3 regions of the Variovorax sp. V15 genome follow, and region 3 is predicted to be linked to each of the others. Evidence: predicted binding sites of a transcription regulator. Region 3 holds the regulator's gene; each other region holds the start of a gene.
What was found. Region 3 encodes LexA, which represses DNA repair genes until DNA is damaged. Its sites were predicted from a motif close to ACTGTATNNNNATACAGT; they were not measured.
Positions count from the first base shown of each region.

Region 1 (5,130 bases), 1.1 Mb from region 3:
GTGCCAAACGCGTTCGGCCGGCGCGGCGATGAAGAGCGTGCGCGAGGTGCTGGAGAACTGGTCGGGGTTGGGCAACTGGGGCTCGATGGCGCCGAGCACCAGCGGCAGCATCGCGAAGCTGTAGACGGCCTGCTTCGGCCAGTTGGTGATGCGGCACACGATGCCCATCGCCAGCCCGCCGACGCTGCCCATGGTGGCGAACAGCGGCACGATGACGATCGCGCAGATCAGCCCTTCGATGAACACCAGCAGCGTGCCGCCGACGAAGAGCGAGGTCGCCACCCACGGCGCCCAGATGTAGTAGCCCCAGCTGCGGCGCTCGATGCGCTCGGCCATGTACACCGTGACCGCGCCGCACACCGCGGGCACGAAGTAGACGAACGAAGCCAGCATGGCCGAGTAGGGCTTGCCGGGCGCGCTGCTGAAGAACAGGCGCAGCACCAGCGCGACCGCGGCACCGATGGCCATCGGCCAGAACCAGCCGAAGGGCATGCCGCGAACGGGCCTGGGCTGTGCTTCCTGCGGTTCGACGGGTGCCATCTCGGCGAGCCTGCTTTCTTCGGGGACGTTTTGCATGAAAAGCCTCTTCTCCTCTTTCTGTCTGTATTCGTGTCGTGCTCAGTCGGCGCGGCGCGTGGCGGTGACCATGCAGTAGTCGAAGTCGCGCCAGAACATGCCCAGCGCCAGTGCGCAGTAGCTGGCCACGATGTGCTTGCGCCGCCACGGGCTGAGCCTGCCGCGCGCCTTCCAGAGTTCGGCCAGCGTGAAGCGGGTGGCCAGCATGGGGATGTGCAGCGCGCTGGGCGCGACGCGCCAGCGCAGCGACTTCACTTCGACGTCTTCGAAGCCGTTCTCGTGCAATGCGGCAACGAAGTCTTCGCGCACGGCCAGCGTGGGCACGGCCCAGCTGTCGGCCCACAGGCGGTGCAGCCAGCTTGCGAGCCGGCCTGGGTTGCGGCGCAGCAGGAAGCCGTCGACCACCGCGAGGCGCGCACCGGGCTTGAGCAGTCGCGCGGCTTCGCGGATGAAGTCGGCCTTGTCGGTGCCGCCGGCATAGCAGGCGCTTTCTACAGCCCACGCGCCATCGGCCTGCGCGGCGGGCAGGCCGGTGCGGGTGTAGTCGGCCTCGATGTGCGCCATGCGGTCCGCCACGCCCGCAGCGGCGTCGAGCTTCGCGGCGATGCGGTTCTGCACGGCGACGTTGGTCACGGTGATGGCATAGAGCGATGCGTGGTCGCCGACCAGCGTGCGCGCGGTCGCGCCGGCGCCGCAGCCCATGTCGATCACGCAGCGACGGGGCGCATCGTCGAGGCGCAGCGCACGGCCGACCACGCGGTTCATCTCGACCAGCATGCCCTCGCGCCGCAGCGGGTTCAGCCCCGCGCGCCAGAAGCCGAAGTGCATGTTGTAGCTGGGGCTCCAGGCGCTGTAGTCGGTCGCGACCTCGGTGAAGTAGTCCTGCGTGTCCTCGGCCGTGATGGGGGCGCCGGTGTGCTCGACAGTTCCGCGCGGCATGCGGAAGTCGGGCTGGAAGACGGTGGGCATGGTTGGTTCCCTCGTGTGGTTGTTTCTTCTTCAGATGCGGCAGTTGCCGTCATCGCATGAAGGGGCGACGCGTCCCGCCAGCCTGGCGGCCAGCCAGCGCGGAATGCGGTAGCGGTTGCGTGCCAGCAGCGCATAGGCGCGATCGGCCAGCGGCGCGACCAGCGGCAGGTCGAGCAGCAGGCCGCCGCTGGACAGGCCCACCGCCGCGCGGCAGATGCGGATGGCCGGCACGCCGACGTGCACCTTGCCGTCGGCGCTGGAGACGTGGATGGCCGCCATCAGCGCCTCGCGCGGTGCCGGGCCGCCGGTGAAGCCGATGGGCGAGCAGTCGACCAGTTGAAGCCGGCCGGCAGCGTCGCGTGCCTTGAGGGCGCCCATTTCGGCGGAGCAGATCGCGCAGCTTGCATCGAAATAGATCGTGAGCGGGTAGACAGGTGTTGCGATGTGGCTCATGGCGTTCTTTGTTCTCGATATTTCTGTCAAAACAGAAATTATTGGGCAAAAAAAGAGACTCAGATCATGGGCAGGCTGGCGTGGTGCGCGTCCGGGTCTTCGCCCTTGTCACCCTTGCCGCCTTGCGACGAATCGCCGCGAACGAACTTCTGCACGCTGGCACCCAGCGTCATCACCTTGTCGAGCGTGCCGGGCGACAGCCGCAGCATCTCGTCGGCCCAGGTGGCCAGCTTCTCCATGAGCTCCATCGTGGAGCGGATGCGGTCCTGCGCGTCGGCGGGCTCCTTCTGGAAGTCGGGGCTGGACACCAGCTCGCGCAGCACGCGCACCGTGGGGTCGAACTCGCGCTCCTTGCGCTCGCGCACCACGGTGCGGAACAGCTCCCACACGTCGACGCTGGTCTCGAAGTAGTCGCGCCGGTCGCCCAGCGTGTGGGTGATGCGGACCAGGTTCCAGGCCTGCAGTTCCTTCAGGCTGTTGCTGATGTTGGAGCGGGCCACGCCGAGCGTGTCGCACAGCTCCTCGGCGTTCATGGGCTTGCCGTAGGCGAAGAGCAGGGCGTGGATCTGCGAGACGGTGCGGTTGACGCCCCACAGCGAGCCCATTTCGCCCCAGTGCAGGACGAACTTGCGTTGGATGTCGGTGAGTTCCATGGCGCCGAGTTTAGGATTCTCGAAATTTCTGTCAAGAAAGAAATTAAAAAATCGGCAATGACAGTGAATCAGTGGAATACTGTATGAATAAACAGTAAATCGAGTTGCCAAGGAGTCGCCGACCATGCCAGCCGCCTTCATTCCCATCCACGCCATCAAGGGCCGCGGCGCGGCCACGCACATCGCACACCGTTTCTCCAAGGACGAGCGCGACGCCTTCGACGACGGCTGGGGCACGCTGGAAGAAGGCGCGGCCGAGGCCGAGACGCTGCAGCCCCTGGCCACCGAGGTGCGCTTCGAGGACGTGAAGTCGGCCCTCAACGAGAACGACTCGCCCGACATCTACTTCGACCGCTCCCTCAACCCCTACCGGGGCTGCGAGCACGGCTGCATCTACTGCTTCGCGCGGCCCACGCACAGCTACCTCAACCTGTCGCCAGGCCTCGACTTCGAGACCAAGCTGATCGCCAAGCGCAACATCGCCGAGGTGCTGCGCACCGAGCTCGGGCGCAAGAGCTACCGGCCCAGCTACATCGCCATCGGCACCGCCACCGACTGCTACCAGCCCATCGAGCGCGAACTGCGGCTGACGCGCTCGGTCATCGAGCTGCTGGGCGAGGCGCGGCACCCGTTCGCCCTGGTCACCAAGTCGAGCGCCATCGAGCGCGATCTCGACCTGATCGCGCCCATGGCCGCCGACCACCTGGCGGCCGTCTACATCACCGTGACCACGCTCGACGGCGACCTCGCCCGCAAGCTGGAGCCCCGCGCCGCGGCGCCGCACCGGCGGCTGCGCACCATCCGCACGCTCACCGAGGCCGGCGTGCCGGTGGGCGTGAGCGTGGCGCCGCAGATTCCCTTCGTGACCGAAGACATGGAACAGGTGCTCGAAGCCGCATGGGAGGCCGGCGCGCGCAGCGCCTTCTACACGGTGGTGCGGCTGCCGTGGGAAGTGGCGCCACTCTTCAAGGAATGGCTGGCGCTGCACTACCCGCAGCGCGCCGACCGCATCATGGCGCGCATCCACGAAATGCGCGGCGGCAAGGACTACGACGCCGACTTCGCCACGCGAATGAAGGGCTCGGGCCTGTGGGCCGACCTGATCCACCAGCGTTTCCAGAAGGCGACGAACCGCCTGGGCTACAACCGCGAGCGCATTCCACTCGATATTTCCGCGTTCCGCCCGCCGGGCGCGGCGGGGCAGGGCAGCCTGTTCTAGGGCCTGTTCACACTATTTCCGGGGTCGCGAAGGGCAGCCAGGGCGGGCCACTCGGCGTTGCGTTCCTAGCGTGTGCGCATGCACACGCGTCGTCACGCGCCTTGATTGGCCCGCCCTGGCTGCCCTTCCCGCAGGGTTGGTGCTCCAAGGGGCCGTCTGCGGCGTTGCCCGCGCTTGCAAGGCTTCAGCCTTGCTGCGCACGGGCGCCTTGCAGCCAGCCCCTTGGAGCACCAACGCGACCCCGGAAATAGTGTGAACAGGCCCTAGCTAGGCCGCCTGTCGCACGGAGGCCCGAGCGCACGCCAGGAAGGGCTGGATCAGCGGGCTGTCCCAGTCGCTGCGCCAGCAGGCGGCGATCTCCATCTTCGCGTCGACGTTGCGCAGCGGCCTGAACACCACGCCCGGCGGCCGGCCGATCCGCGCGCATGCGGGCAGGATGGCCACCCCCTTGCCCGCGAGCACCAGCGCCAGCGCCGACACCATGGTCTCGACCCGCTGCGCGACGGGCATGCCGACCCCATGCCGCCTCAGCATCGAGGCCACCACCGACTTGTCGAGATCGCCCTCGGGCACCGGCAGCCCGATGAGCGGCACGCCCTCGAGCCGCTGCAGCGGAACGCTGGCCATGCGCGCCAGCGGCGAATCCGCGCGCACCGCCAGCATCAGCGGCTGGGTGCCGATGCGCTCGACCGAGATGCCGGCCTGCGCGATGGGTGGAATGCAGATCGCCACCGACACGTCGGAATCGGTGACAGCCGAGATGTTGTTCACCGCGTTGAGCTCCACGTACTGGATCTCCACGTCGGGCAGCTTCGCGCGCAGCGCGTTCTCCAGGCGGGGCAGCACCAGGTAAGAGAGCACCACCATGGTTCCGACAGTGAGCCGGCCCCTGCTGCCCGAGCCTATGGCCCGCGCGGCGTCGAAGCCTTCGTTGGCCAGCAGCAGGGCTTCCTTCGCGCGCCTGAAGAGCGCATTGCCGGCATCGGTGATCTCCATGCCGCGCGCCGTGCGCTGGAACAGGGGCGTTCCCACCGAGGCTTCCAGGTTCCGGATGTGCACCGACAGCGGCGGCTGCGCCATGTTGAGCCGCCGTGCGGCCTTGCCCACGCTGCGTTCCTCGGCAACGGCCACGAAGTAGCGGAGCGTTCTGAAGTCTGGTGCTGCCATACGCTGGTCATATGCCTTTTCGAGAAAACAGTATTGGACTGGCTTTGGGGGCGCATCAATCATTTGCGCATGCAAAAGTATCCCCGTCTTCCG
Region 1 covers NZ_AP028659.1:2,065,127-2,070,256, forward strand. Annotated here, with positions in the region: gene ACAM57_RS09705 (SRPBCC domain-containing protein) at 1-576, opposite strand, end outside; gene ACAM57_RS09710 (cyclopropane-fatty-acyl-phospholipid synthase family protein) at 619-1,545, opposite strand; gene ACAM57_RS09715 (thiol-disulfide oxidoreductase DCC family protein) at 1,576-1,998, opposite strand; gene ACAM57_RS09720 (GbsR/MarR family transcriptional regulator) at 2,058-2,651, opposite strand; gene ACAM57_RS09725 (PA0069 family radical SAM protein) at 2,776-3,870, shown strand; gene ACAM57_RS09730 (LysR family transcriptional regulator) at 4,138-5,037, opposite strand; gene ACAM57_RS09735 (amidase) at 5,107-5,130, shown strand, end outside.
Region 1: ACAM57_RS09725 (PA0069 family radical SAM protein) is a predicted target of LexA. The motif match lies at 2,730-2,747, and genes of this name have one in related genera.

Region 2 (5,130 bases), 510 kb from region 3:
TGACGGTGAAGCTGGCGGCCGGCACGGTGCGCAAGAACACGGCCGAGATCGGCGCGCACATCCCGGCTTTCGAAGTCGGGCGCATCCGCATCAGCTACGCCTACCTCGACGACCGCAGCGACGAGAGCCTGCGCAACGCCAACGGCATGCCGCGCACCGCGACGACGCGCGGCAGTTCGGCATCGGCTACGTCCACAACCTCTCCAAGCGCACCGCGCTCTACGGCACCTACGCACGGCTGATGAACAGCGGGCAGGCGCGCTACGTGGTCAGCGGCGGCGTGGCGCCGGCGGCCGGGCATCGCTCGACCGGCTGGGAATTCGGCGTGCGCCATCTCTTCTGAACCGGAGGGCCGTCATCATGCGACGCAGAACACTCGCCCTGGCGGCCCTTGCCGCCGCCACGGCATTGCCCGGCACGGCGGCATGGAGCGCCGACACATTCCCCAACAAGCCGCTGAAGCTGATCGTGGGCTTCGCGGCCGGCGGCGGCGCCGACGTGCTCACGCGCATCATCGCGGAGGGCCTGTCCAAGCAGCTCGGCCAGCAGGTGATCGTGGAGAACCGCCCCGGCGCCGACGGCGTGCTGGCCGCGCAGGCCATCTCGTCGGCCAGGCCCGACGGCTACACGCTGCTGATGGGCACCAACACCGCGATGGTGGCCGCGCCCACGCTGCGGCCGACGCCGCCCTACGACCCCTTCAAGGCCTTCACGCCGATCAGCTCGGCCGGGCAGTTCTCGATGTTCCTGGTGGTGCCTGCGAGCCTGCCGGTGAAGAGCGTGAACGAGTTGCTCGCGCTGGTGGCGTCGAAGCCCGGCGCGCTCAATTCGGCATCGAGCAACAGCGCCTCGGAGCTCGCGATGCTGCAGCTGCTGGGCGACCGCAAGGTGGTCAACGCGCGCTACAAGGGCGACATGCAGGCCATGACCGACCTGCTGGGCGGGCAGATCCAGATGATGTTCACCACCGGCACGCTGGCGCCGGGCTTCGTGAAGGAAGGGCGCATCCGCGCGCTGGTGACGCTGCTGCCGCAGCGCAGCGCCCTGTTGCCCGACGTGCCCACGGGCGGCGAGCTGGGGCTGGGCAAGCTCACCATCACGCCGTGGGCCGGCTTCTTCGGGCCGCCGGGGCTGCCGCAGGCGATCACCGACAGGCTCTCGCAGGAACTGCAGAACACGCTGAAGCGCCCCGAGGTGCACGCGCAGCTGGTGCAGCAGGGCTTCGAGGGCTATGGCATGAGCCCCGCGAAGTTCACCGAGTTCTTCCGCACGCAGTACGACGCCTTCGGCGCCACCGTGCGCGAGCACAACGTCAAGTTCGAATAGCAGCGGCCTCGCGGCGCCAGAAGGCCGCGTCGGGAAAGCTGCCCGCGCCGGCCGCCGCGTTGTCGGCCATGTGCTCGCGGCGGCTGGTGCCCGGTATGGCGCAGGTCACGGCCGGGTGGCTCAGCACGAACTTCAGCAGCACCTGCGCCCAGCTGTTGCAGCCGATCTCGGCGGCCCAGGGCGGCAGCGGCTTGTCGCGCAGCCGGCGCAGCAGCCCGCCGCCGCCGCCGAAGGGCATGTTGACGATCACCGCCACGCCGCGCTCGGCGGCCAGCGGCAGCAGGCGCTGCTCGGCCTCGCGCGCGTCGAGCGAGTAGTTGATCTGCAGGAAGTCGAGCTTCTCGGCCTTCAGCACCGCCTCGACCTCGCCGTAGGCCGAGGCCGTGTAGTGCGTGACGCCGATGTAGCGCACGCGGCCCTTTTCCTTCCAGCCGCGCAGCGTGGCGAGATGCGTGCGCCAGTCGACGAGGTTGTGCACCTGCATCAGGTCCATGTGCTGCGTGCGCAGCCGCGCGAAGGACTGCTCCATCTGCGCGATGCCGGCTTCGCGGCCCGAGGTCCACACCTTGGTGGCGAGGAAGGGCCTGACCTGCTGCTTCGATGCTGCCAGCAGCTCGCCGGTGGTTTCCTCGGAGCGGCCGTACATGGGCGAGCTGTCGATCACCGTGCCGCCGGCCGCGAACAGCGCGTCGAGCACGCCGGGCAGGCGCGCGTATTCCTCGGTGCCGGGGCGCTGGTCGAAGCCGATCCAGGTGCCGCAGCCGATCACGGGCAGCGCCTCGCGGGTGGAGGGGATGGGGCGGGTGTTCATGGCTGGCTTGGACTGGGGTTGGGCGAAGGCGGGGAGCGCGGCGCCGGCGCACAGCGCGGCGCCCATGCGCAGCAGTTCGGCGCGGGTGAGGTGGAAAGGAATCGTCGGGGGCTGCATCCGTGGCCAGTATCCGACGATGGGAAAGGCGCAGCTCGCCGCAATGTGAAACGCTCTGTGAAGAAGAAACGGCTTTTCCGGGCTTCGGGTTGTGGCTCATGAAATACTGTATGAAAATACAGTTAACAGTCATCGCCATGGGCCTCCCTTTCCTCGATTCCTTCTCCGCTGCCGCGGGCCGTGGCGTCTGGCATGCCGACGAACTCGGCCTTGCCGACGCGCAGGTCATCGCCACCGGCCATGCCGCGCTCGACGCGGAACTGCCGGGCGGCGGCTGGCCGGTCGGCGCGATGACGGAACTGCTGCTGCCTGCGCCCGAAGCCCATGTCTGGCGGCTGCTGCTGCCCGCGCTGGCGCAGGCGGTGGCCGCGCGGGGCGGGCCGGTGGTGCTGATCGGCGCGCCCTACGAGCCCTGCGGCGCCTCCCTCGCGGCGCAGGGGCTGCCGGTGGAGGCGCTGATGTGGGTGCGCAGCGAGGCCCCGGCCGCGCGGCTGTGGGCCTGCGAGCAGGCGCTGCGCTGCGCCGACGTGTCCGCCGTCGTGGCCTGGCTGCCTCAGGCGCGGGTGGGCGAACTGCGGCGGCTGCAGCTGGCGGCCGCACAGCACGAGGTGCTGCTCTTCGTGTGCCGGCCCGAGTCGGTGGCGCTGTCGGCATCGCCTGCGCGGCTGCGCATCAGGGCCGACCGCAGCCAGGCCGATGTCTCGCAGATCGAACTGAACATCCTCAAGCGACGCGGCCCGCCGCTGGCCGCACCGGTGATGCTGCCGGCGCGCAACGAGCGCATGGCGGCACTGCTTGCCGCCGCCCGGCTGCGGCGCAAGCTGCGCCTGCAGCAGCAGGGCACGGTGCCGGCCGGTGCGGCGTCGGCCACGGTGGTGCGCATCGACGCATGGAAAGGAGGCCCGGATGCACTGGATCGCCTTGCGGTGGTTGCCTGAAGCCGACGCGTCCGACGCCTCGACGCTTCCCACGCTCGAAGCCCTGGGCTGGTGGGCCCTGAAGTACACGCCCCACGTCGCCTGGCTCGACGAAGCCCTGATGCTCGAAGTCTCCGCCTGCGAACGCCTCTGGGGCGGGCGCATGCAGCTGATGCGCCTGCTGGTGGCCGACAACCCCGTGCCCGACGCGCGCATGCTGGGCACGCAGGGCGCCACCAGCCTGATCGCATTGGCGCGGCTGCGCCTGTTCGCGCGCGAGGAGAAGCGCCCGAAGGACGTGCCTGCCGGCCTTCCGCTCGACACGCTGAGCGCCGCGCGCGAGCACCTCGACCTGCTCGCGCGCCTGGGCTGCCGCACCTGGGGCGAGGTGGCGGCGCTGCCGCGCGGCGGACTCACGCGGCGCTTCGGCGCCGGGCTGCGCGAGGCGCTCGACATCGCCTGGGGCCTGCGCCCCGAAAGCCATTGCTGGCTCACGCTGCCCGACGTGTTCGAGCAGAAGCTGGAGCTGCCCGCGCTGGCCGAGACCGCGCCCGAGCTCATGTGGTCGGCCAACCGGCTGCTGACCTCGCTGCAGTTCTGGCTGCGCGCCCGCCAGCGCGGTGTGCGTGCGATGGAACTGCAATGGACGCTCGACCTGCGGCGCCTCAACGGCGTGAACCTGCCGCCGCACGAGCAGCTCACCGTGCGCACGGCCGAGCCCACGCAGGACATGGCGCACCTGCGCCGGCTGCTGTCCGAAAAGCTGGCCCTCGCCACGCTGGCCGCGCCCGCGAGCTGGATCAGGCTGCGCACCCTCGAGACCGATCCTTGGGCCGGCGCCAGCACCAGCTTCCTGCCGGAGGACAACCGCAAGGGCGACAGGCTGCACGAGATGGTCGAGCGGCTCAGCGTGCGGCTCGGTCCGCAGCAGGTGGTGGTGCCGGCTGCGCAGGCCGACCACCGGCCCGAGCGCAAGCAGGCGTGGCGACCTGCATTGCAGAAGGAAAAGGGGAAAGAGAAAGCGGCCGACGACAGGAGCCGGAAGCAGGCTGCCGCAGTGGCTTCGCAGCCCGACGCCGTCTACCCGCCGTGGCTGCTGCCCGAACCGCTGCTGCTCGAAATGGATGGCGAGCGCCCGTGCTACCGCGGCCCGCTGAGCCGGCTGATCGGCCCGCAGCGCGTCGAGACCGGCTGGTGGGGCGACAAGGAAGAGGGCGGCCAGCCCGCGATGCGCGACTACTACGTCGCGGAAAGCCCCGAGGCCGGGCTGGTGTGGATCTTCCGCGAGCGGCCCGCCGCGCGCTTTTCTTCCGGCGAGGTCCGCTGGTACCTGCAGGGCTTCTATGCCTGAGCTCAGCGGCAAGCAGGAAAGCAGGCGGCAGCCCGCCAAGGTGCATGCGCTGCCGGTGCCGCTGCGCAAGGCACCTGAGTCCAGGCTGCCCGACTATGCAGAGCTGCACTGCCTGACCAACTTCAGCTTCCAGCGCGGCGCCTCGACGCCCGAGGACATCGTGGACCGGGCCTACCAGCTCGGCTACAAGGCGCTGGCCATCACCGACGAGTGCTCGGTGGCCGGCATCGTGCGGGCGCACGTGTGCCTGCGCGACATGGAGAACAAGCTTTGCGAATACGAGCGCGAGCACCCCAACGAGCCGAAGATCCCGCGCAACCCAAGCTTCCGCCTGCTGTTCGGCAGCGAGTTCCGGTTCGAGCGCTTCAGGCTCGTTGTGATAGCGAACGACACCGAGGGCTGGGGCAACCTCTGCGAATTCATCACCGCCGCGCGCAACACCGAGCTGCCCAAGGGCGAGTACCGCGTGAGCTGGGATGAGAGCGACGTGGCTTCGCTGCAGCATTGCCAGGTTCTCTTCGTACCGAATCGCAACCCCGGCGGCGCGATGGATACGGCCACGCTGCACGAAGACCTTCTGGCCGCCAAGGCGCTGTACGGCGGGAACC
Region 2 covers NZ_AP028659.1:2,608,452-2,613,581, forward strand. Annotated here, with positions in the region: gene ACAM57_RS12280 (porin) at 1-242, shown strand, start outside; gene ACAM57_RS12285 (hypothetical protein) at 182-343, shown strand; gene ACAM57_RS12290 (Bug family tripartite tricarboxylate transporter substrate binding protein) at 361-1,326, shown strand; gene ACAM57_RS12295 (aldo/keto reductase) at 1,313-2,203, opposite strand; gene imuA (translesion DNA synthesis-associated protein ImuA) at 2,392-3,192, shown strand; gene ACAM57_RS12305 (DNA polymerase Y family protein) at 3,161-4,522, shown strand; gene ACAM57_RS12310 (error-prone DNA polymerase) at 4,515-5,130, shown strand, end outside.
Region 2: imuA (translesion DNA synthesis-associated protein ImuA) is a predicted target of LexA. The motif match lies at 2,360-2,377, and genes of this name have one in related genera.

Region 3 (5,130 bases):
CTGCACGCGTGGTGGTCGCCGGCGACGATCCATCCATCGTCGAAGCCTGCAAGGCGCATGGCGTCGAGGTTGTGCTCACGCGGCAGGATCACCCCAGCGGCACCGATCGGCTGGCCGAAGCCTGCGAGCAACTGGGCCTGGATGGTGAGGACATCGTCGTCAACGTACAGGGCGATGAGCCGCTGATCGACCCCGCGCTGATCGACGCCGTGGCGTCCACGCTCGCCACGCACGCCGAGGCGGCGATGAGCACCGCCGCCCACGAGATCGACTCGGTCGGCGACTTCATGAATCCCAATGTCGTGAAGGTCGTGCTCGATGCGCAGGACAACGCGATGTACTTCAGCCGCGCGCCGATCCCTTGGTGGCGCGACGGCTCCGCCAATGGCGCCGCGCCTGCAATGCTGCCTGCCACCCCCGCGGCACTGCGCCACATCGGAATCTACGGCTACCGCGCCGGCTTCGTACGGCGATTTCCTTCGCTGCCCCCTGCGCCCGTCGAGTCGACGGAGGCACTCGAACAGCTGCGCGCGCTGTGGCACGGACATCGCATCGCGGTGCATGTGAGCCATGTGGCGCCGGGGCCCGGCATCGACACGCCGGAAGACCTGGCGCGCGTGCGAGCCGTCTTCGCGGCGGCCGGCGCCTGAGCCTGCGCGTCTCCACGGCCACCGACAGCGGGATTTCCCGAAGGGCACGCATGCTATCCTCGAAGCAACTCCGCCCAGCCCAGCCATGGGGCCGACGCTCGGCGCGACACAAAATCTAAGAACCGTCCGAGGACACCATGAGACTAATTTTGCTGGGCGCGCCCGGGGCGGGCAAAGGCACGCAAGCGGCCTTCATTTGCCAGAAATACAGCATTCCCCAGATTTCGACCGGCGACATGCTGCGCGCAGCCGTCAAGGCCGGCACGCCCCTCGGGCTGCAGGCCAAGGCCATCATGGACGCCGGCGCACTGGTCAGCGACGACCTGATCATCAATCTCGTGAAGGAACGCATCGCGCAGCCCGACTGCGCTAGCGGCTTCCTGTTCGACGGCTTCCCCCGCACCATTCCCCAGGCCGACGCCATGAAGGCGGCAGGCGTCAAGCTCGACTACGTCCTCGAGATCGACGTGCCCTTCGGCGACATCATCGAGCGCATGAGCGGCCGCCGCTCGCATCCGGCTTCGGGCCGCACCTACCACGTCAAGTTCAACCCGCCCAAGGTGGAAGGCAAGGACGACGTGACCGGCGAGGACCTCATCCAGCGCGAGGACGACAAGGAAGAAACCGTGCGCAAGCGGCTCGACGTGTACAGCCAGCAGACGCGTCCGCTGGTCGACTACTACTCCGCCTGGGCCAAGGCCGATCCGGCCGCCGCGCCCAAGTACCGCGCCATCAAGGGCGTGGGCACGGTCGACGAGATCACCCAGCGCGCCTTGGCCGCGCTGAGCAGCTGATCGAAAGATCGACCGATCATCCGACTCGCAGCAAACCGCCCCTCCAGAGGGGCGGTTCTGCTTTCAGCCCAGCAATTCGAGCATCAGGGCGATGCGGGCCTTCACGGGCGTCAGCGAGCCTGCATCGCGAAGCGGATCCCCCGCCTTCGGCAGGATGCGCCCGCTCGAGCAGCGCGTGGCTCGGAGCACCTCGATGCCGGCGTCCCGGGCCTTGAGCGCGGCCGCTTCCAGCGCATGGTGCAAGGTGCCGTTGCCGGTGGCGGCAAGCACCAGCCCGCGCAGAGGATCCACTCCGCCCGCCTGAAGCAGCGCCTCGATCACCGCACCGCTGGCACCGGCGTGGCTCATCACGATCTCCACGCGTGGCCACTGCACCTCGGTAGCACCGAAGAGCTTCACTACCGGCAGCGTTCCGCCTTGCGGCCACGACCGGACAAGGCGTACCTCGCCCTCCTCCACATAGCCCACGGGGCCCGCATCGCCCGAAGCAAAGGCGTCCAGCCGATAGGTATGGACCTTCTGAATGTCGACGCCGGCATGGATCGCCCCCGCGCACACCACGGTGACTCCGTGCGCACCCCGTGTGGCGGCGACGCTGATCGCATCACGAACGTTCTGCGGACCGTCCGGCGACAGCGCAGTGGCCGGGCGCATCGCGCAGGTCAGCACGACGGGCTTGGACGGCACCAGCACAGAATGCAGGAAGAACGCGGTTTCCTCGATCGTGTCGGTGCCGTGCGTGATCACCACGCCTGCCACATCGGCCTGCGCCAGCCAGTGCGCGCAGCGCCGGGCCAGCTGCTGCCAGATGGCGAAGGACATGTCCTTGCTGTCGACCTGAGCCACCTGCTCGGCCTCCAGCATCACGCCGTCGGGTGCCTCGATGGCACCCAGCAGGTCGGCCACGCCCACCTGCGCGGCGGTGTAGCCGATGTTGTCGCCGCTGCTGGCGGCCCGGCCCGCGATGGTGCCGCCGGTGCCCAGAACCACCACGCGGCGCGGCAGTTCGGGCGAAGAGGAATTGACCATGGCTTGTCAACTTCTAAAAACTGGTTAAAAATACAGGCACTGGATATCCAACCAGTGCCGCAAGGAACCACACATGCAGTTCGCCGTGAAGCTTACAGCCCGCCAGCAGCAGATCCTGGACCTCATCCAGAGCGCCATCGCACGCACCGGTGCGCCACCCACGCGCGCCGAAATCGCCAATGAACTCGGATTCAAATCGGCCAATGCCGCCGAAGAGCACCTGCAGGCGCTGGCGCGCAAGGGCGTCATCGAGCTGGTCAGCGGCACTTCCCGCGGCATCCGCCTCAAGGGCGACGCGTTGCGCTCGCTCAACGAAACGCGCCATCGCGAGGGTGGACAGTTCTCCCTCTCGCTGCCCGGCATGGCCCAGTTGGCGCTGCCGCTCATCGGCCGTGTCGCAGCCGGCTCGCCAATCCTGGCTCAAGAGCACGTCGACCAGACCTTCTACGTCGAGAACACGCTGTTCCAGCGCCAGCCCGACTACCTGCTCAAGGTGCGCGGCATGTCGATGCGCGACGCCGGCATCATGGACGGCGACCTGCTCGCGGTGCAGGCCACCAAGGAAGCACGCAACGGCCAGATCGTTGTTGCGCGCCTGGGCGACGAAGTGACCGTCAAGCGCCTGAAGCGCAACAAACAGGTCATCGAGCTGCACGCCGAGAACCCCGATTACCCGACCATCATCGTGCAGCCCGGCGAGCCTTTCGAAATCGAAGGCCTCGCGGTCGGACTCATTCGGAACACCATGCTGATGTAGGCCGCTGCGACCTGCTTTCCAGAGCAACAGCACCCCATCCGGCAGCGACAGGTGGCGGGCGTATGGCGAAGAGTCGCCATCACCCTGTCGCGGCCGATTCAAGAAATCCTGCCTGTGTTCAACCTCGTACTTTCTTGGAGTTCACATGGGAATCGCCCTCCTCGCCATCGCCGACATCTGGATGCCGCTGCAATCGCTGGCCAACCGGCTGATGCCGGCACGCCGCCCCTCCCATCGCAGGGATCATCTCGATTCCGCAGAGTCCTCCGCTGGACTGCGCTACGTGGCCGTGCGCACCGCCTGTGCAGCCCGCACCGGCGGCACCGCCCCCTCTGAAACAGCCGCTGCGGCACGCCCGCTGCGCGTGGTCCGCGTGATCGACGGCAAGGGCCAGCAGCGCAACAACAACCGGGTGCTGATCTCCGGCCGCATGGCCGACGTCTGCGCAGAACTCGACCGCCTGGCCGCTCTGGAAGCCGCCGAAACCGTGGCCGCGGCCCCTCGCTCGACGCGTCTGCATTGAACCTGCACTGAGCCCGGCATCGGGTCCTGTACCGGGCCCGAACCGCTCTGCAAGCGGCTGCAGGGCGGGTATCCAAACGTTCGCCGGCGCGACATTCCAATGCTGCGAGGCACAATGGCACGCCATGAACATTGTGATCCTCGACGATTACCAGGACGCCGTACGCAAGCTGCGCTGCGCTTCCAAGCTGGACGCCTACGCGGCCAAGGTCTATACCAACACGGTCAAAGGCATTGGGCAGTTGTCGGTCCGACTCAAGGACGCCGACGTGATCGTGCTGATCCGCGAGCGCACCCAGATCTCGCGCCAACTCATCGAGAAGCTGCCCAAGCTCAAGCTCATTTCCCAGACGGGGCGCGTCGCCGGACACATCGACGTCGCGGCCTGCACCGAGCGCGGCGTGGCCGTGGCAGAGGGTTCCGGCTCTCCCCAGGCGCCCGCCGAACTCACCTGGGCGCTCATCATGGCCGCCATGCGCCGGCTGCCGCAGTACATCAGCAACCTCAAGCACGGAGCTTGGCAGCAGTCCGGGCTCAAGTCGGCCTCGATGCCGCCCAATTTCGGCATCGGCTCCGTACTCAAGGGCAAGACTCTGTGCATCTGGGGCTACGGGCGCATCGGCCAGCTGGTGGCGCGCTACGGGCAGGCCTTCGGCATGCAGGTCGTGATCTGGGGCCGTGAAGCCAGCTGCGCCAAGGCGCGCTCCGACGGCTTCCAGGTGGCCCAGAACCGCCATGAGTTCTTCGCCGCGGCCGACGTGCTGTCGGTGCACCTGCGGCTCAACGAAGAGACCAGCGGCCTCATCACCCTCGAGGACCTCTCGCGTATGAAGCCGACCGCCCTGTTCGTGAACACCTCGCGCGCGGAGTTGGTCGAGGCCGATGCCCTGCTCGCGGCTCTCAACCGCGGCCGCCCGGGGCTCGCGGCCGTCGACGTGTTCGAGAGCGAACCGCCGCTGCAGGGCCACGCGCTGCTGCGCCTCGAGAACTGCATCTGCACGCCGCACATCGGCTACGTCGAGCAGGAAAGCTACGAGAGCTATTTCGGCCAGGCCTTCGACAACGTCGTGAGCTACATCAACGGCAACCCCACGAACATCGTGAATCCCGGCGCGCTGCAGGTCCGTCGGTGAGCCAGCCGGCGCCACGGAGGGCGCTCTGGGCGCTGCTTGCCGGCAATTTCGTGATCGGAACGGGCGTGATGGTCGTGCCCGGCACGCTCAACGAGATCAGCGCCTCGCTCTCGGTCACGGCCGCCACGGCGGGGCAGCTCATCACTGCCGCCGCGACGGTCATGTGCGTAGGCGCACCGTTGCTGGCCGCCGCAGTGGCCGGATGGGACCGCCGCCAGCTTCTCGCCCTCACCCTCCTCTGGTAC
Region 3 covers NZ_AP028659.1:3,116,146-3,121,275, reverse strand. Annotated here, with positions in the region: gene kdsB (3-deoxy-manno-octulosonate cytidylyltransferase) at 1-650, shown strand, start outside; gene adk (adenylate kinase) at 788-1,444, shown strand; gene ACAM57_RS14795 (asparaginase) at 1,508-2,473, opposite strand; gene lexA (transcriptional repressor LexA) at 2,547-3,230, shown strand; gene ACAM57_RS14785 (hypothetical protein) at 3,376-3,753, shown strand; gene ACAM57_RS14780 (D-2-hydroxyacid dehydrogenase family protein) at 3,878-4,885, shown strand; gene ACAM57_RS14775 (MFS transporter) at 4,882-5,130, shown strand, end outside.